2 linked regions of the Pseudobacter ginsenosidimutans genome follow. The protein of the gene in region 2 interacts with the protein of the main gene of each other region in a pairwise test. Links are inferred from orthologs where the notes say so. Each region holds a gene or a part of one and is shown on either strand. Other genes may lie near its edges. The genes, in order: ftsZ and rlmN.

The links.
Region 1: the proteins of rlmN (region 2) and ftsZ interact in binary tests that used the Escherichia coli proteins (3 or more experiments, as listed by UniProt). The link is inferred for Pseudobacter ginsenosidimutans from one-to-one orthologs.

Annotation. Positions count from the first base shown.
Region 1 is NZ_CP042431.1:2,933,473-2,943,149, forward strand. Bases 692-3,617 are described here. They hold ftsZ (cell division protein FtsZ), read left to right. Parts: upstream 692-1,553; coding sequence 1,554-2,681; downstream 2,682-3,617. Other genes in these bases: ftsA (cell division protein FtsA), read left to right, coding at 692-1,455; FSB84_RS31815 (hypothetical protein), read left to right, coding at 2,684-3,454; FSB84_RS11955 (TIGR01777 family oxidoreductase), read left to right, coding at 3,586-3,617. Outside these bases: FSB84_RS11940 (cell division protein FtsQ/DivIB), read left to right, coding at 1-23; more of ftsA, read left to right, coding at 76-691; more of FSB84_RS11955, read left to right, coding at 3,618-4,521; FSB84_RS11960 (peptidase M10), read right to left, coding at 5,235-5,885; FSB84_RS11965 (3-hydroxyacyl-CoA dehydrogenase/enoyl-CoA hydratase family protein), read right to left, coding at 6,172-8,553; FSB84_RS11970 (AsmA family protein), read right to left, coding at 8,638-9,677. UniProt on the Escherichia coli protein: Essential cell division protein that forms a contractile ring structure (Z ring) at the future cell division site. The regulation of the ring assembly controls the timing and the location of cell division.
Region 2 is NZ_CP042431.1:818,898-828,547, reverse strand. The notes cover bases 4,305-7,203. They hold rlmN (23S rRNA (adenine(2503)-C(2))-methyltransferase RlmN), read right to left. Parts: upstream 6,336-7,203; coding sequence 5,274-6,335; downstream 4,305-5,273. Other genes in these bases: FSB84_RS03170 (thiolase family protein), read left to right, coding at 6,423-7,203; FSB84_RS03180 (pseudouridine synthase), read right to left, coding at 4,305-5,222. Also shown: dinB (DNA polymerase IV), read left to right, coding at 1-490; FSB84_RS03195 (peroxiredoxin), read left to right, coding at 617-1,252; FSB84_RS03190 (metal-dependent hydrolase family protein), read left to right, coding at 1,402-2,676; FSB84_RS03185 (RluA family pseudouridine synthase), read right to left, coding at 2,906-3,628; more of FSB84_RS03180, read right to left, coding at 3,621-4,304; more of FSB84_RS03170, read left to right, coding at 7,204-7,619; FSB84_RS03165 (DinB family protein), read left to right, coding at 7,800-8,279; hisS (histidine--tRNA ligase), read right to left, coding at 8,264-9,628.

The sequences.
Region 1 (9,677 bases), 2.1 Mb from region 2 along the record:
TGCCAAAACGCAATTCCCATTAAATCAATAACAACACAACTAATCAAATAACAACAACTAAAAACAGGATAGATTATGAACAATGAGCAACAACCCATCATCGTCGGGCTGGACATCGGCACGACGAAGATTGCAGCGATTGCGGGTCGAAAGAACGAGTACGGGAAACTGGAGATCATTGGGTTTGGTCGAGCCAACTCCAACGGAGTGAAGCACGGTCAGGTTTTGAACATCGATGAAACCATCAAGGCCATCCGCATGGCACTTGATAACTGCTATGCTTCCAATCCCAACCTGGAGATCAATGAAGTGTACGTAGGTATTGCAGGGCATCATATCAAGAGCCTGCAAACCCGCGGCGACATTGTACGCCAGCACACGGAAGAAGAGATCACTCACCGTGAGATCGACCAGCTCATCGCTGACCAGTACAAAACTTATATCCCTGCAGGTGATCAGATCATCGATGTGATCCCGCAGGAATTTACAGTTGACAACTTTCAGAACATCCCGAACCCTATCGGTTACGGTGGTGTGAAGATCGGCGCCAACTTCCATATCATTACAGGTGATAAGAATGCCATCCGCAATATCAACCGCGCTGTTGAGAAAAGCGGACTGCATACAAAAGACCTGGTACTGCAACCGCTGGCTTCTGCTGCGGCTGTGATGGGACATGAAGACCTGGAAGCAGGTGTTGCCATTGTTGACATCGGTGGTGGTACTACTGACCTCGCCGTGTTCTATGAAGGTATCCTGAAACATACAGCGGTTATTCCTTTCGGTGGTGAGAATATCACCAATGATATCAAGACCGGTCTTGGTGTATTGAAAACCCAGGCTGAACAAATGAAAGTACAGTTTGGCTCGGCTCTTGCTAATGAAGCAAAGACAAATGCATTCATCACTATCCCGGGTCTCCGCGGCATGCCTGCCAAAGAGATCAGCGTGAAGAACCTGGCCAATATCATCCAGGCGCGTATGAATGAGATCATGGACTTCGTTACTTACCATCTGAAACAGGTAGGGCTCGACAATCGTACATTGAATGGCGGTATCGTGCTTACCGGTGGTGGTGCACAACTGCGTCACCTGATCCAGCTGACTGAGTATGTAACAGGATTGAATTGCCGAATCGGTTTCCCAACTGAGCACCTGGCAGCAGGTCATATCGAAGAGCTGGCAAAGCCAACTTATTCAACCTGTATCGGTCTTATCCTGAAAGGATACAGCGATTACGAGAACAACCGTAAGCAGTTCGAACATCAGTTCAGGAAGGTTGAGATTCCTGAAACACTGAAGAAGCCAACTGTGATCGAGAATATAACAGAAGAAATTGCAGAACCGGAGCAATCCGAAAAAGTAAAGAATCGTAAGGGGATCAAAGATTTCTGGGGCAAATTCAAAGACGGCATCATTGACCTGTTCAAAGAAGAAGAGGACCACGCTCTCTAACCCTGGACCCATCGATCATTTACTAACCCATTATTAGAAACTGTCTCCGGATGGGCTTTCAGGTGAAGCGAGGCCTGGTGAGACACAAAACGAAAGCTATGATTCATTTTGATCTACCGAAAGAGAAATCATCCATCATCAAAGTGATTGGTGTGGGTGGTGGTGGCAGCAATGCTGTCAATCACATGTTCGCGCAGCAGATAGAAGGTGTGAATTTCATCATCTGCAATACGGACGCACAGGCCATTGCGCAAAGCAATGTGCCCAATAAAATACAGCTCGGACCACACCTTACACAAGGTCTGGGCGCCGGCGCCAATCCGGATATTGGCCGTCAGGCTACCGAAGAGAGCCTGGAAGAGATCAAACGCATACTGGAAGTGAATACCAAGATGGCATTCATTACAGCCGGTATGGGCGGCGGCACCGGAACTGGTGGCGCTCCCATCATTTCAAAGATCTGTAAAGACCTTGGTATCCTCACGGTGGGTATCGTTACCACACCCTTCACCTATGAAGGAAAGAAACGTCAGATCCAGTCTGATGAAGGTATCAAGAGCCTGAAACAATATGTAGACACCCTGCTGGTGATCAGCAACGATAAGCTGCGTCATCAGTTCGGTAACCTGAAGATGAAAGAAGCGTTTGCGAAAGCAGACAATGTACTGGCTACCGCTGCCAAATGTATCACCGATGTGATCAACAGCACAGGCCAGATCAACGTAGACTTTGCAGACGTTTGTACGGTTATGCGTAATGGTGGTGTTGCCATCCTCGGCAACGCGTCCTGCTCCGGTGAAGACCGTGCACAACGCGCCATTGAAGAAGCGCTCAATTCACCATTGCTGAACGACAACGATATCAGCGGCGCCAAATGGATCCTCATCAATATCAACTCTGCCGAGAACGAACATGAGTTCACGATGGATGAGGTAGACACTATCCAGAACCACCTGCTGAGCCAGGCCGGTGAAGGAACAGATGTGATCCTCGGTTTGGGTTACGATAATTCACTGGGAGACCAGATCGGCATCACCCTCATCGCTACCGGCTTTGAGTACAGTGATCCTTTCACCAAAAGGCTGCGCAGCCGAAGAAAGAAGAGAAGATCCTCTTCAATCTCAGCCAGCAGCCTGAACCTCCCGTTACGCCTGTACCTCCTGTTGCGAGCCAGCAACAGCAGCAACAGCAACAGCCACAGGCTTCTGCCACCAGGCCATCGGTGATCATGCCGAAGAAAGAAGAACCTCCGGTGCAGCCACAAATGGTTGCCGAGCAACCTCCTGCTATCAGGGAAGAGTTGCAACCGAAGCTGGTGGACATGGATTCTCCTTCTGCCTCCACGCCGCTTGTGCTTTTTACGAGCGATGAGCCTGGGAAAAATACCGTGGATAAAAATGATGAGCCGGAAAGGATTGAATGGGTACTTTCGCAGCCTTCCCAACCTGCTCCCCAATTGAACCAGCAGCAAGCTAGCAACGCTGCTGCGTCTCAGAGTTCAGGCGGATTTCTCGCGCGACCATCCAATATTTATGCTGATTCCGCATTTGAAGATTCCAAACAAACTAAGCCTGTGAATCAACCCGTCCAGAACCAAGCCACTGTAAAGCCCGTCAGGGAGGAAGATCCCAATGACATGCAGTTGGTGTTCCGTGATGATATTCCAGCGGCGGATGTGCCTGGGGCCCACCAGACTCCACCAGTTGTTATGGCATCTTCTGTTGAGGAACCAGCGATGCTGGACGAAGCAGAGGAGCAAAAACGTCGCGCAGCCGAAAGGATTCAGAAGTTACGTAACCTGAGTTTCAATATCAACGGCGCTGACCCTAACAATGAGTTTGAAACTGTGCCGGCTTACATCCGCCGCAATCTTGAACTGTACAACACCATCAGCAGTGTTGAGAATTTCTACAGTAATTACGAAGTAAAAAATGATGAGAATAATAAAACCAGTATCTCTACCATCAACACTTTCTTAGATGGAGAGAAACCGGATTGATCCATCGTTCATCTCTTTCCTGTATTAAGTCTATTAAAATACAGCGATTGTTGTTTTTAGTTGTTTCCCTCCTGATTCCTCGGGAGGGATTTTTTTTTGACTAAATTTGTAAAGGCACTCAAATCCTGATTATGCAAACAGTTCTCATTACAGGAGGCACCGGCCTGGTAGGGTCCGCACTTACCCGATTGCTGGTGAACAAAGGTTACCAGGTGATCATCCTCACACGCAGGTCAAAGCCCGCAGAAGGCGCTGTGTCCTACGCCGAATGGGATCCTGCTGCCGGAACCATCGACGTCAAAGCTGTGCAGCAGGCCGATATGATCGTTCACCTGGCGGGCGCCAATGTGGGCGAGAAACGCTGGACAAAAAAGAGAAAACAGGAAATCCTCGATAGCCGTGTAAAGAGTGCCAACCTCATCGTTCAAACGCTTCAATCGAATCCCAATAAATGTCGTGCCGTGATCAGCGCCTCTGCCATCGGCTGGTATGGTGATGATAATCTGCGTCCGGCAGGTAAAACCATGTTCACCGAAGAAGCGCCTGCCGACACGCAATACCTTGGCGCCACCTGCAAGGAATGGGAAGAAAGTATCCAGCCAGTCACGGCCATGGGTAAGCGCCTTGTGATCCTCCGCTCGGGCATCGTACTCAGTAACCATAGCGGCGCATTCCCCAGTTTCAAGAAGCCTGTGAAAATGGGATTTGCTGCTATTCTCGGCAATGGCAGACAGGTGATCAGCTGGGTCCATATCGAAGACGCTGCGCGCCTCTATCTCTTCGCCATCGAAAACGAACATCTCCAGGGCATCTTCAACGCAGTAGCACCGCAGCCCGTCACCAATGAACATCTCACTGTCACACTCGCCCAGAAAATGAAGGGCAAATTCTATATCTCCATCAATGTTCCTTCATTCCTTCTGAAGATCATCCTCGGCGAAATGAGTGTGGAAGTTCTGAAAAGCGCCACTGTCAGCAGCGCGAAAATCAGTAAGGCCGGGTTCCAGTTCCTGTATCCAACGATTAATGTGGCCATAGATAGCCTCATAGGTCGCCTCAGGGTATAAAAAATCCGGCTGCAAAACGAACTGGCGCGGGAGAATAAGTATTTGACTGTGGTTGGTTGGATTGGGGTTTGGTAATTCTATTGGACTGTTTCGCTTACGTTTTGAAGGCCGGAGTTTTTTTACACCCTTCGGCTGATGGTGTCGCGGGTGCATCAGTGTTGATAGATAGGTAGCAAGGGCGTCATTTCTTTTGTTTGGGTACTTTTTGTTTGAGCAATTATCTCGGTTGTTGATTCTTTGCGTTGTTTCAAATGTGAGAAGAAGATTTGACTTTTGTGTTTTGGATGAAGAACTGGCTCTGCTGTTGGAAAAAAATCAGGGAGTTTAAGTGGCAGATAATGCACATTGCTTTTGATTGGGGTGATTTGAGTTGTTTTTTATTTTTCTCTTTTACACGTCTGGATCGCAAAGTATGGACGGAGTGTTGCGTTACTGATGTTCTTCTGCGAGTTGAAAACAATATTGCTTTTGTGAAATACTATTGATGGTTGATGGAGTTTTAGTAGTGTATTATATCCTCAACCAAAACTGTTGCAATATTATCGTGCTGGAGGCGAAGTGATATGATAAGCTGGTCCTGGAAACAAAAGCGAAAAAGCCTGGCTCAGCACTACATTCACATTCAACCAACCAAAGCCCAATACCACCACAAATGCGCGGGTTTGTTTCCCAACCAGCGTTCATATCCTTCGCCGACTCTCAAAGAAAAAAAATCACCCATGTTTTGAATGATATAAACTACTAAACTCCCCCAAAACCGCAACTCCATTCCCATCAAAATCAAGCTTGTTCAACTTCAGATCCGCAACATCGGTGAGTAAGACTCTCCGCCATTGCGGGTCCAGCGTGCCTCCCTTCGCCCCTGGTGTTGCGTTGGGATCGTACTGGTATTGCGGATCACAGAGAGTGCCACGTGGGAACATGATGCCCGGAGCGCCTTTGCCGCGTATGTCGAGATTGGTGGGGTGTTCCAGACCAAGCGTATGTCCATACTCGTGAGCGGCAGTAGTGGCGGTTTGTTTCAGGTTGGCGAGTTTGAAGTAGCCGGTATTGCTGCCAAGCCCATCAACGAAGGAAATATCGAGATTGCTGAACTCTTCGATGCGGAAGAAATTGAGACGGGGGTTATCATTGTACCAGACCTTTTCCGGAGGGAGATCGGGTTGGTAACTGCCTTCGATCTGAAAGCGGAGGAGGAATTCCTGATCTTTTATTTTGATGATGGCTTTCGGTTCGTTCCAGATAAAAGCGATATCATCTGCCATTTGCTGTGCCAGCGTTTGATCGGCGGCGTCGCCATAAATGATGATACTGGAGTGAATGGTCAGTGTGGCGTTGGTATGATCGAGTGAGGCTTCTCCCATATGAGGTGATTGTTGAATAAAGATAGTAAAGAAGATGGAGGGGCAATCGGAGCAGGCCGGGAGTGTATGAAGAGTGTATGCCGGGTTGGTGGTTTACTGGGGAAGAGTTGCTGCCGGAGGTATGTGGAGGCTATGCGGGAGGCATGGAAGAGGTACGAAAATGGCATGCGGAGAGCAGGTGCCTGCCGGGAAATAGAAAGGGGTTGCCCTGACTCAACAGAACAACCCCGTTTTCTCTCATGTGACCCGACCCCCGTGGGTCTTGAGTCTTTTATCGGGCTAACCCCTAGTTGCGAATGGGTTTGCCGCCCTTTAATACGCTTTGAATTCTTTCGAGTGATTTCTTCTCGCCGCAGAGGCTGAGGAAGGCTTCCCTTTCGAGGTCGAGCAGGTATTGCTCGCTTACGAGGGATTGCTCGCTCAGGTCGCCGCCGCACATTACGTAGGCCAGTTTTTTGGCTACGGTAACATCGTGGTCGGTTGCGTAGCCGGCGCGCCACATGCCGTTGATTCCGGCGTAGAGTGCGCCGAGCGCTGAACGGCCGAGGACTTTCACGTCTGTGCGAGCTACCGGCATGGTATAACCGCTATCGTATATTTCAATGACGCTTTTCTTTGCTTCTGCGATCCTTCTTCCCTGGTTCATTACTATCTCATCATGTCCTTTGCGCAGGATTCCCAGATCATAGGCTTCGGCAGCGGAAGTAGCCACTTTGGCCGTTGCGATGGTGAGGAACCTGTTCTTGAGGGTGATGCTGTCGGGTTCGTCTTCATGCATTTCATCTGCTGCCCGCAGTGCGAACTCCTTGGTGCCACCGCCACCGGGAATGAGGCCCACGCCCAGTTCCACGAGACCGATATAAGTTTCTGCAGCAGCGCATACCTTGTCTGAATGCAGGCTCAGTTCGCAGGCTCCGCCGAGGGTGAGTGCATGTGGGGCTACAACAACCGGAATGGCTGAATAGCGCGCCCGCATCATCGTTTGCTGGAAGAGGCGGATGGCCATATCCAGCTCGTCGTATTCCTGCTCTATCGCAAGCATGAAAATCATGCCAACATTTGCGCCGGCACTGAAATTAGGGCCGTCATTCGCGATCACCAGGCCCTTGTAGCCTGATTCTGCGAGTGCAATGGATTTTTGAATTCCTTCGAGCACTTCACCGCCAATGCTGTTCATCTTGGTACTCCATTCCAGTCCGAGAACATTATCACCTAAATGATAGGTGCGGCATGAGCTGTTTTTCCAAACGGTCTGGTTCTCGAAGTTCTTCATCACCAGGAAGGCTTCGCCGCCGGGTAATGCTTTGTATGATTTGGTAGGAATATCGTAGTAGAGCCTGCGTCCGTTCTCCACTTTGTAGAAGGAGCTGGCGCCGGAGGCGAGCATTTCATCTACCCAGGGGGCCAGGGTGTAGCCGGCTTCTTTCATTTTCTTCACGCTGTTGGCAACGCCCAGTACGTCCCAGCTTTCAAAGGCACCGATCTCCCAGCCGAAACCCGCCATCATGGCGTCATCCACGCGATAGATATCATCGCTGATCTCGGGAATGCGGTGTGAGATATAGGAAAACAAGCCATAATGAAAGTGACGATAGAAATCACCTGCCTTGTCCATTCCTGTTACCAGCGCTTTCAGCCTGGTCTTCAGATCATCGATGGGCTTTGCAGCTTCCACCGTTGCGAACTTTGGTTTCTTGCGTGGCTCGTATTCGAATGTTTCGAGATTGAGTGTGTAGATCTCTTTTTCACCCCCGGCGCCTTTCCTTTTGGAGAAAAAGCCTTGTCCGGTCTTATCGCCGAGCCAGTTATTGGCTACCATTTTATCCAGCCAGGCTGGGATAGTGAATGCGGCCCGCTGTTCATCATTTGGACAATTCTCTGCCACGCCTTTGGCAACTTTCACCAGCGTATCGATACCCACTATATCAGCGGTTCTGAAGGTAGCGGATTTCGGACGGCCGATGATGGGGCCGGTGAGTGCATCGATTTCATCGATGCTCAGTTTCATTTTCTCCACCAGTCCGAAGATGGCCATAATGCCGTACACGCCGATGCGGTTGGCGATGAAGGCTGGCGTATCCTTGGCCAGTACAGTGGTTTTGCCGAGTTGAAGATCTCCATAGTGTAAAAGGAAATCGATAACGGCAGGATCTGTATATGGAGTAGGGATGATCTCGAGGAGACGCAGGTAACGCGGTGGATTGAAGAAGTGTGTACCGCAGAAATGTTTTTTGAAATCTTCACTTCTGCCTTCCGCCATCAGGTGAATGGGAATGCCTGAAGTGTTGGAGGTGATGAGGGTACCGGGCTTACGGTATTTCTCCACTTCTGTAAAGATCTGCTGCTTGATGTCCAGGCGTTCCACCACTACTTCGATCACCCAGTCGTAGCCCCCGATATCCTTCATATTGTCTGTGAAGTTGCCGGTGCTGATGCGTTTGGCTACATCTTTGGTAAAAACGGGAGATGGATTGCTTTTGAGTGCGGCCTGCAATGCGTCGTTTACCAGTTTGTTCCTTTCGCCGGGTTTGGTACTTTCTTCTGCTCCTTTTGCCAACATATCTAACAAGAGTACCTGTAAGCCTGCGCCTGCAAAATGGCAGGCGATCCTCGATCCCATTACACCGCTCCCAAGTACTGCAACCTTTCTGATGATGCGATTGGACATAGCGAAAAAATTAGTTAGTTAAACAACTATTTCCATCGAAGATAGAACAAAAAACGATAAAGGGCTAGCGGGTGGTTGAAAAAATTATTCAAAATATTGAATAGCAGGCAACTCATTTTTTTTGAGCGCCTTGTGGTAACGTTTGAGGAGTTTGCGGTTTTTCTTTACGCCAACACTGCTGGCCGCACCACTGAGTGTCATCTTCACCCAGTAATTGAAAATGGAGCGGTCGCGGAAACGGGGGAAATACACAGTGCCTGTTCTTTTTGCATTATGTTTTCGAAGCACCAGGTGATTGGCGGCCCAGGTAATGAAGCGTGTTACGAATGTCGTCTTTTCCTCAATTCCATTTTTCAGGAATTGGATATTAAGATTCCTGTATTGCATTTGCATTTCTCCGAGGGAAACGTAATCGCGACCTATGGCGCGGAGGATCATCGTGTCCAGCTCCCCGCTGCGCACTTTGATACTGGCCAGTGGTTCGAGTATTGAGTTAAGCATAGGAAGATGGGCAGGGCTCATGTGCACATCCAGGAAGAAGCCTTTCAGGCTGTCTGTATAGCTTTCGTCCATATTCAGTTTGATCCCGATCTTATCCATGAACCTGGCGGTTGCCCGCAAACGCAGGCTATCGGTATCGCTCATGTCAACATTCCTTACCGGATAAATAGCTGCATCGATATGGGTGAAGAGCACAACGCCTGTTTGTTCTGTTTTTGCGCTGAGCTCGGAATATTGTGCAGTGAGGTCATGCACCTGGATGGTGTCGATGGAAAACAGGAACGGGATCTTCTGTATCAGTCCGGTGGGCAATGGCTTATAAATGCCATGCTGAAAGGGTGGTCGTTTATCCCGGAATACTTCGATACGGGGATGCTGAATGGAAACAGTTGAAATAAAAAGTGTACTGTCGTTGAAATACATCCTGGGTTCGATATTCTTTATTTTGACAGCGCCGGTCTTTGCCTGGATATAATCGGTCTGGAATGGATGGGCTGCAATATATTCTTCCCTGCTTGCCACAGGCGTGTAACTGAAGGAATCCAGGGAGAGCTCTTTCTGTTTGTTGCTATAGCGCAGGTTCTGCCAGGTTAAATGGTTGCTCTTACTGATATGATAGCCGG
Region 2 (9,650 bases):
GCCTTATCACGAAGCCAAGAGCATTTCCACGGAAAATACTTTTGAGGAGAATATCACGGACGTCAGCAGGCTGGAAGCTGAGCTGGTGCACATGACAGAAAAAGTGGCTTACGAACTGCGGCAGGACAATAAGATGGCTGGCTGCATTACCGTGAAGATCCGTTACCCCGACTTTGAGACCACTTCACGCCAGACCAGTATCGATTACACTTTTTACGACGATGAGCTGCTCCCGCAGGCCCGCGACCTCTTCCACAAACTCTGGCGTAAAGGCACTCCTGTGCGACTCCTGGGTGTTCGCCTCAGCGAACTCACCGGAGAAGCAGTCCAGACCAATCTTTTCAGTAATGTGGAGAGAAAGACCGAGCTGTACAAAGCCATCGATGACGTAAAGAACCGCTTTGGGAAGAACGCTATTTCCAAAGCCACAGGAACCAATGGAAATAAGCCCCAGCGCCCCGATCCACATCTCCCAGGCCGCTCGGAATAATGTAATATTCCTTACCTTTTGACAGCAAATTTGAGAATTAACAAATTAGTCTACTTTTTCGGTAGGATATTAGTATCTTCGTTACCCTTCTGCTAACACATTTTAATAACCATAAATGTTTGAATTATGAGTTTAAGATTAGGAGACATAGCTCCCAACTTCAGGGCAAAGACTACTGCCGGTGACCTGGATTTCTATGAATACCTCGGCAATGGCTGGGGCATCCTCTTTTCTCACCCCGCCGACTATACGCCCGTGTGTACAACCGAACTGGGAAAGACTGCTCTGCTGCAGGAGGAATTTGCAAAACGCAATGTAAAAGTACTGGCCGTGAGTGTTGATCCACTGGAAAAGCACTTTGGCTGGGTTAACGATATCAACGAAACTCAGAACTGTAACGTGGGCTTTCCCATCATCGCTGATGAAAGCCGCGAAGTAGCAGGACTGTACGATATGATCCACCCCAATGCATCAGAGACCTTCACTGTTCGTTCCCTGTTTGTGATCGGACCGGACAAGAAAGTTAAACTGATGATCACTTACCCTGCTTCTACCGGAAGGAACTTCTACGAAGTACTGCGCGTGGTTGACTCGCTTCAACTGACTGCCAATTACAGCGTAGCAACGCCTGCCGACTGGAAACATGGAGAGAATGTGATTGTAGTACCTGCAGTATCCACTGAAGATGCTATCAAGAAATTCCCCAAAGGAGTTGATGTGGTAAAACCATATCTGCGCTACACACCGCAGCCTAATCTGTAATTGTTATACCTGTAACAGCAATCAGGCTGTAGTTCCGTAGCTTTTAATATTCAGGATCCCTTGCATTTACTGCAGGGGATTTTTGTTTGAAGGGATAGGATTCTTCCCGGCAATTAGTATCTTAAGGGAACAAACCAATCTACTGCTACATGAGAAAGCTGTTTTTCGTTTTCCTGTTTTCCATTCCTGCATTATTGTCTGCGCAACGAACGCTCCTGCATTGTGGCAGGCTGATAGATGTAAAGAATGGTTCAGTGCTTACTGAGCAAACCATCCTCGTCGAAGGAAATAAGATATCGGATATACAAAAGGGTTATGTTGCCGGAACCAGCTCTGATATTGTGATCGATCTGAAACGATCCACGGTGATGCCGGGATTGATCGATTGTCATGTGCATATGGAGCATGAAACCAATCCGAACCGTTACCTGGAAGCTTTTACATTGAATCCCGCCGATTATGCATTTCAATCTGTAGTATTCAGCAATCGTACTTTGATGGCTGGCTTTACATCTGTGCGCGATCTCGGCGGCAGCGGTGTGAACATCGCTTTGCGCAATGCCATCAATAAGAACTTGATCGTAGGACCGCGTGTGTTTACGGCAGGGAAATCTATTGCAACTACAGGCGGCCATGCTGATCCCACGAATGGCTATCGCAAAGACCTGCAAGGTGATCCGGGGCCTTCAGCAGGCGTTGCCAATGGGCCGGATGAATGCCGCAAAGCGGTTCGTCAACGATACAAGGATGGCTCAGACCTGATCAAGATCACTGCATCGGGCGGTGTGCTCAGCGTTGCGAAGAGCGGCGAGAACCCACAGTTTACAGAAGATGAAATAAAAGCGATTGTTGAAACGGCGAAAGATTACGGTTTTAAAGTGGCAGCTCATTGTCATGGCGCTGAAGCCATGAAGCGTGCAGTGCGTGGTGGTGTGAACAGTATCGAACACGGAACTTATATGGATGATGAAGTGATTGCGCTGATGAAGCAGCATGGAACTTACCTGGTAGCAACCATCATTGCAGGAAAATCTGTTGCTGACTCTGCAAAGAAGACAGGCTATTATCCTGAGCTGGTAACACCCAAGGCGCTGGCCATCGGACCAAAAATGCAGAACATGTTTGCCAAAGCATACAGGGAAGGAGTGAAGATCGCATTCGGTACCGATGCCGGTGTGTACGCGCATGGCAAGAACTGGATGGAGTTTGTGTATATGAATGAAGCCGGCATGCCGGTGATCAAAGCCATTCAGTCGGCCACTGTGAGTGCCGCTGATCTGCTGGGTGTAAGTGATCAGCTAGGCAGTATAGAGAAAGGGAAACTGGCCGATATCATTGCGGTGGATGGCGATCCGGAACGCGATGCGAAAGTGATGGGGAAAGTGAATTTTGTGATGAAGGATGGCGTGGTGTATAAGAAATGATCAATGTTTGAAAACAGCTACCTGTATTACGAGGTGAGCTGACTTCCTGGTATTGAATGATGTCATATACAGGAATTGGTTGCTGACGGGAAAATGCAAAAGTGGACAATGCCATGCAGAATTGGTGCAATCATCACCTCCGTTTCTTCCATGCTTGATGCCGTAAAAAACAAAATGTATTGCAGGATGCTGCTGCATACATTTTATTACATAAATCGATTTGGATTCTTTACTTCACCCGCTTCCTTAACTGCTGCAACAGCGCCCGCATATCCTTCGGCATCTCTGCCTTCAGCACATACTTCGTACCGTTAGGAGATGTAAACCGTAGTTCTGCTGCATGTAACGCTACCCTGTTTAGGATCGGACGTTCCTCTTCTTCGCTTTTGGAGAGCTTGTAATCTTTTTTGATGCTGGAAATCAGCACGGGTTTTCCATCGCCATAAGTTTCATCACAAATCAGCGGATGACCCAGGAACTGCATATGCACACGGATCTGGTGTGTACGACCGGTATGGATCTGAAATCTCACCAGCGAGAATTTTCCGAAATTCTCTTCTACTTTATAATCGGTGATAGATGGCTTGCCTCTTCTGTGGATAAGCATTTCACCTCTTTTGGTGGTGTTTTCCGCGATCGGCTGATCGATGGTGCCTTCGGTTGAAGGCAATGTACCGGTTACGATGCCCTCATAGAATTTCTCCACCGTTCTGTCTTCGAATGCGATGGAGAGGAATTGATGGGCTTCTTCGTTCTTGGCGAAAATGATCACGCCGCTGGTATCCCTGTCCAGACGATGCACAACAAAGATATTTCCGTATTTCTCGCGGAGTAATTGTTTGAGACTCGTCTCTTTTCCTTCCCGGTCAGGGATGCTGAGCATTCCTGATGGTTTATTGACAGCTACAAAATGATCGTTCTCTTCGATAATGTCCAGTGAGATCTTAGCCACGGCGCGCAGGTTTGTTTTTGTTGGTGTAGGAAGCGTTGAGGTATTTGAGCAGTCGGACTTCCTTCTCGGTGAGGAGTCTCCATTTGCCGCGGTCAACATTCTTCTTGGTGAGATTGGCGTACATTACGCGGTCCAGGTTACGCACATCGTAGCCCATATGTTCAAAGATGCGGCGGACGATGCGGTTGCGGCCGCTGTGGATCTCGATACCGATCACTGCTTTGTCTTTGCTGTCAGCATACGCGAGTGCGTCGGGCTGAATGAAGCCATCTTCGAGGTTCACGCCACCTATGATACTGTCGAAGTCTTTTTTGGTGAGTGGTTTATCGAGTGTTACTTCATAGATCTTTTTGATCTCGTAACTGGGATGTGATAATTTCTGCGCCAGTTCTCCATCATTGGTAAGGAGAAGAACGCCGGTTGTATTGCGGTCCAGCCTTCCGATCGGGTATACGCGCTCGGTAGTGGCATTGCGGATGATATCCAGCACTGTTTTGCGGCCCTGCGGATCTTCTGTAGTAGTGATATAATCCTTGGGTTTGTTGAGCAGGATGTACACGAGATTCCTTCTCACGGCTATTTTCTTTCCATTCACTTTGATCTCGTCTTTGCCGGATACTTTGAAACCTGGTTCGGTAACGGTTTCTCCATTCACTACTACCTTACCTGATCTCACGATATCGGCTGCATCCCTTCTGGAGCAAACGCCTGCATGTGCAATGAATTTATTGAGCGGCATAGTGCCTGTATTCACGATAGCAGGTTTTTCAGGAGTTTCCTCAGTTTTCTCTACCGCAATCTTCTTGCGGGCGGTACCGGGAGTGTTTTTTGCAGACTTCTCTGTTTGCGGGCCTGCGCCTTCGATCCGGCTGGCGAAGTTCGATTTGGGTTTCGATGTTTTTTCGGATCCGCCTTCACGTTTTTTGAATGCAGGCTTTTCTGTTTTATCGAAACGGGAAGGTTTGGTATCTTCTGTGGAGCCTTCTTCGTTCTTTTGGTAAGGGTTCCTGTCGGTGAAGCGTGTATTCTTGAATCTGGGCGACTGCTGCTCCTGATCTTTCGGTGCAGCGGGAATTTCTTTTTTGAAGCCCTTTGTTTTTTCTTCAAAGCCCGCAGCGTCGCGGCTCATCGCTTTGTAACCACCAGCTTTCTTGAAAGCGCGTGGACCTAAGCCGCTGCTCTTTTTAAAGCCGCCTTTCTTTTTGAAACCGCCACGTGAATCACCTTGTTGATTACGGTCTTCACGATCATTGCTTTTGAAAGAACGCTTTCCTTTGGAAGCTCCTTTATAGGAACTATTGCCGGTATCATTCTTTTTGAATGTGCGGCCACCGCGTTCTTTGCTATCTTCTGATTTGGAGAATTTCTTTTTCTCGATCCTGTCAGCGCCTTCATTGCCGCGTGATCCCCATTTGGCTTTACTGGTTGTATTTCCAGTAGCTCTTGACTGTTTTGCCTCTTCTTTCTTTTTAGCAAAATATTCCTGGGTCTCTTTGCGCATGGCTTTCTTTTCCTGGCGGATGCGCTCTTTTTTGATGGATCCTTTTTCTTCCGTCTGGATGAATTTCTTGAATCCCTGAGGTTGTTTTTTCATAAAAATGCATTGCTGTTTTTCAACAGTAAATAAAAAATATATAGAGAAATATTAACCTACCTGTACTTCCTTATTGGCCAGCTGACCGCAGGCTGCATCGATATCTTTTCCACGACTCCGGCGTAGCCTTGCATTGACGCGGTGTTTTTCCAGGTACTGCATGAATGCCTGCACAGCATTCTCGTCGGGCTTCATGAAAGCGGCTTTGTCGATCGGATTGTACTCGATAATATTCACAAGATCTGCAGGAACCTGTCTGTAGATCCTGATCAGTTCATCCGCATCTTTCAGAGAATCGTTGAAGTCTTTGAAGAGGATGTATTCGAAAGTGATCTCATTACCGGTTGCCTTGTAGAAGAAATTCATGGCATCGATCAGGGCTTTGAGATTGTTGGTCTCATTGATCGGCATGATCTCATTTCTTTTCTGGTCATTGGCTGCGTGCAAAGACAAAGCGAGTTTGAATCGAACCTGGTCTTCACCCAGCTGACGGATCATTTTCGCAACACCGGCGGTAGACACGGTGATGCGGCGCGGGCTCATGGCCAGTCCACCATTCGGATCAGTGATCTTCTCGATGGCTTTGAGTACGTTCTTATAATTCAGCAGCGGCTCACCCATTCCCATGAATACGATATTGGTGAGTTTCTTATTGTATACGCGTTCGGATTGCTGATTGATCAGTACCACTTCGTCATAGATCTCATCGTAGTCAAGATTGCGTTTGCGCTCCATGTACCCTGTAGCGCAGAATTTACAGCTGAGTGAACATCCGATCTGTGAGCTCACGCAGGCAGTTTTGCGTTCGTCTGTCGGGATCAGAACGCCTTCCACGGCATGTCCGTCAACAGTCTTGAATCTTGATTTCACCGTTCCATCTGCGGAATATTGAGTGGCACCCACGCCGAGGGCGGGAAGGGAGAAATTGTCAGCGAGTTTCTGACGGAGCTCTTTGCTGAGGTTGGTCATGGCTTCGAAGCTATGGGCATGTTTCTGCCAAATCCATTCGTACACCTGTCTGGTGCGGAACTTTTTCTCGCCAAGTTCCTCAAAATAAGTCTCCAACTCACTGAGGCTCAGGTGCCTTATGTTCTTCTTCCCTGTGTTTGCCATCCTGCAAAGGTACTATTGTTTTTGGTAACGGCGGGCCTGTATTGCAAGATGGGGCAATCCGCTATATTTGCTGCCTTAATAAGCTATATGAAGAAAGTTTATATCGTTGATGCAGTGAGAACGCCGATCGGAAAATATGGTGGCGCACTCAGCAGCATCAGGCCTGACGACCTGCTTGCCCATGTGCTCAGAACCCTCATCCAGCGCAATCCTGGGGTTGATGTGAATGCGATCGAAGATGTGATTGCCGGCGATGCCAACCAGGCGGGGGAAGATAACCGCGATGTGGCCCGGATGGCCGCTCTCCTGGCTGGTCTGCCCGTTTCTGTTGGTGGCAATACCGTGAACCGTCTCTGCGCTTCCGGGTTGCAGGCTATTATGGATGCTGCCCGCGGCGTGATGTGCGGCGAGGGCGAACTCTACCTGGCAGGTGGCGTTGAAAGCATGACCCGCGCGCCTTTCGTGATGGCCAAATCATCAGGAGCCTGGAGTCGTAATACCGAAATGTACGATACCACTATCGGATGGCGATTCACCAATAAGAAACTCTCCGATATGCATCATCCCTATTCGATGGGAGAAACTGCGGAGAACGTTGCCAGACAATGGAAGATCAGTCGCGAAGAGCAGGATGCATTTGCACTGGCGAGCCAGGACAAATATTTCGCTGCACTCGAGAGAGGTATCTGGCCCATCGAGATCGCAGGTGTGGAAGTATTGGGAGGAAAGAATGAAAAGATCTTGTTCGAAGTGGATGAGCATCCGCGCAAATCAACTTTGGAGAAACTACAGACCCTTCGTCCTGCTTTTGCGAAGGACGGTTCGGTAACAGCGGGCAACTCTTCCGGCATCAATGACGGCGCTGCTGCTGTATTGCTTGCCAGTGAAGAGGCGTTAAAGAAATATGATCTCACGCCGATGGCGCGGATTGTATCGATGGGCGTAGCCGGCGTGGATCCCAGCATCATGGGAATCGGCCCTGTACCTGCATCGCAGAAGGCGCTGCAACGTGCAGGTCTTACAGTGAAAGACCTGGACCTGATCGAACTGAATGAGGCCTTTGCTTCACAATCCCTCGCCTGCATCCGTGATCTGGGGCTTGATCAGAGCAAAGTGAATGTGAATGGTGGCGCAATTGCCATCGGTCATCCGCTGGGTTGCAGTGGTGTGCGCATCACTACCACGCTTGTGCATGAAATGCAACGCAGGGATATGCGTTATGGACTGGCCACTATGTGTGTGGGCGTAGGGCAGGGAGCTGCTATCGTGTATGAAAAAGTGTAAAAAGATAATTTTGTAAGATAATCGAAAGGCGGAGCGATGGCTTCGCCTTTTTTCTGGCATAATCTTTTCAATGAGTGTAAACATTGATTGTTGGACCCCTGGCAAATCCTGTCCGGATGCGGGATTACCGTGGATTCCTCAATTATTTTCAGTAACTTGAATGTCCTAAAATTTGTTGTTATGCAGGAAGGATTACTCACACCCGCAATTGCCACAACCGTAACACGATTGACCAGTCATGTGCTGGACATGCCGTTACGGGCGCGCGATCTCGACCTGGATGAATGGCTGGCAAAGCCCAATCCCGCAAAATGGTCGAAGCTGGAAATTCTCGGTCACCTCGTTGACTCTGCCATCAACAACCTCAAACGCTTTACCGACGTACAGTATCTTCCACAACCCTACAGGATCACACCTTATCAGCAGGACGATCTCGTTACTATCAACGCGTACCAGCAACTGCCCTTCGATCATATCCTCCAGATGTGGATCGGATTGAATCAGCAGATACTCTACGTGATTGCCAATCTACCTGCGGATAAACTCAGTCACCAGGTGATCATTCCTAACGGCGAAGTGAAAACGCTTGGCTGGTGGATAGATGATTATGCTGATCATATGGAGCACCATCTCCGGCAGATCTTTTATCCGAAAACATAACAAGCCGCATCGGCCATCGTCACCTTGAGCTGTGTGCCTTTGCGCAGGTCTTTGATGACTGCTTCACCGGCAGCCAGTTCCTGAGAGCCGATAATGATAGCATAGGGAATGCCTTTCTTTTCTGCATACTTGAACTGCTTATCGAATTTGGTGTTCTCATGGAAGAGTTCGCTGCGGATACCTGCCAGCCTCAGTTCCTGCATGAGTTTGTAAGCTGCCTTGCTTTCTGCTTCTCCGAGGTTGAAGAGTAATACCTGTGTGCCTACCTGAACATCGGGAGGGAAATGGTTCATTTCTTCCAGCACATCATAGATCCGGTCTACGCCAAAGCTGATACCTACTCCGGGAATATTGGGAACACCGAACAGGCCTGTGAGATCATCATAACGGCCACCGCCGCCGATGCTGCCCATCTTCACCTGGGGTGGTGCTTTGGCTTCAAAAATGATGCCGGTGTAATAGTTCAGTCCACGCGCCAAAGTGAAATCGATGATCAGCTCTTTTAGGTTGACCGTTTCCGTTACTGTGCGCAGTTCAGCAATGCCTTCGGCTGCAGCATCGGTGCTGGTGAGCAGGTCTGCTATTGCTTTCAGCTTTTCTTCATTGCTGCCATCGATTTTAAGATATTGTTCGATGATATCGATTTGATCATTCTTCAGACCTCGTACTACCAATTCCTCTTTTACTTTTTCCAGCCCGATCTTGTCCAGCTTATCGATAGCGATGGTGATATTGATCATCTGGTCTGCACCACCACAGCGTTCAGCCAGCGCCGTTAGGATCTTTCGACTATTGATGCGGAGCTCGTATCCTTTCAGTCCGAGGTCCATGAATACCGTGTGATAGATATTCACCAGTTCCACTTCATTAAGGAGAGAGCGGCTGCCCACTACATCAGCATCGCATTGCGTAAACTCACGGTAACGGCCACGTTGCGGATTGTCTGCTCTCCAAACGGGTTGGATCTGGTAGCGTTTGAACGGGAAGGTGAGCTGGTTATGGTTCATTGCCACATAACGAGCGAAAGGAATGGTGAGATCATATTTCAGTGCGCGTTCAGTGAGGTCTGAAGTGGTTTTGCCCTGCAATACTTTCTCGAGGGCTGCGCGAGTTTTTTCTTCCTTGTCTTTATTGTCCAGTCCATTGTTGAGGATCTTGAAGATGAGTTTATCTCCTTCTTCTCCGTATTTGCCCATAAGGGTTTCGATATTTTCCATGGCCGGCGTTTCAAGTGGTTGAAAGCCGTAGAGTTCAAATACGTTGCGGATAGTATTGAATATGTATTGCCTTTTGCGTACTACTTCCGGTCCGAAATCTCTTGTTCCCCGGGGAATTGAAGGTTTTGTCATTGTTGCTTTGTTACTGGTTGCG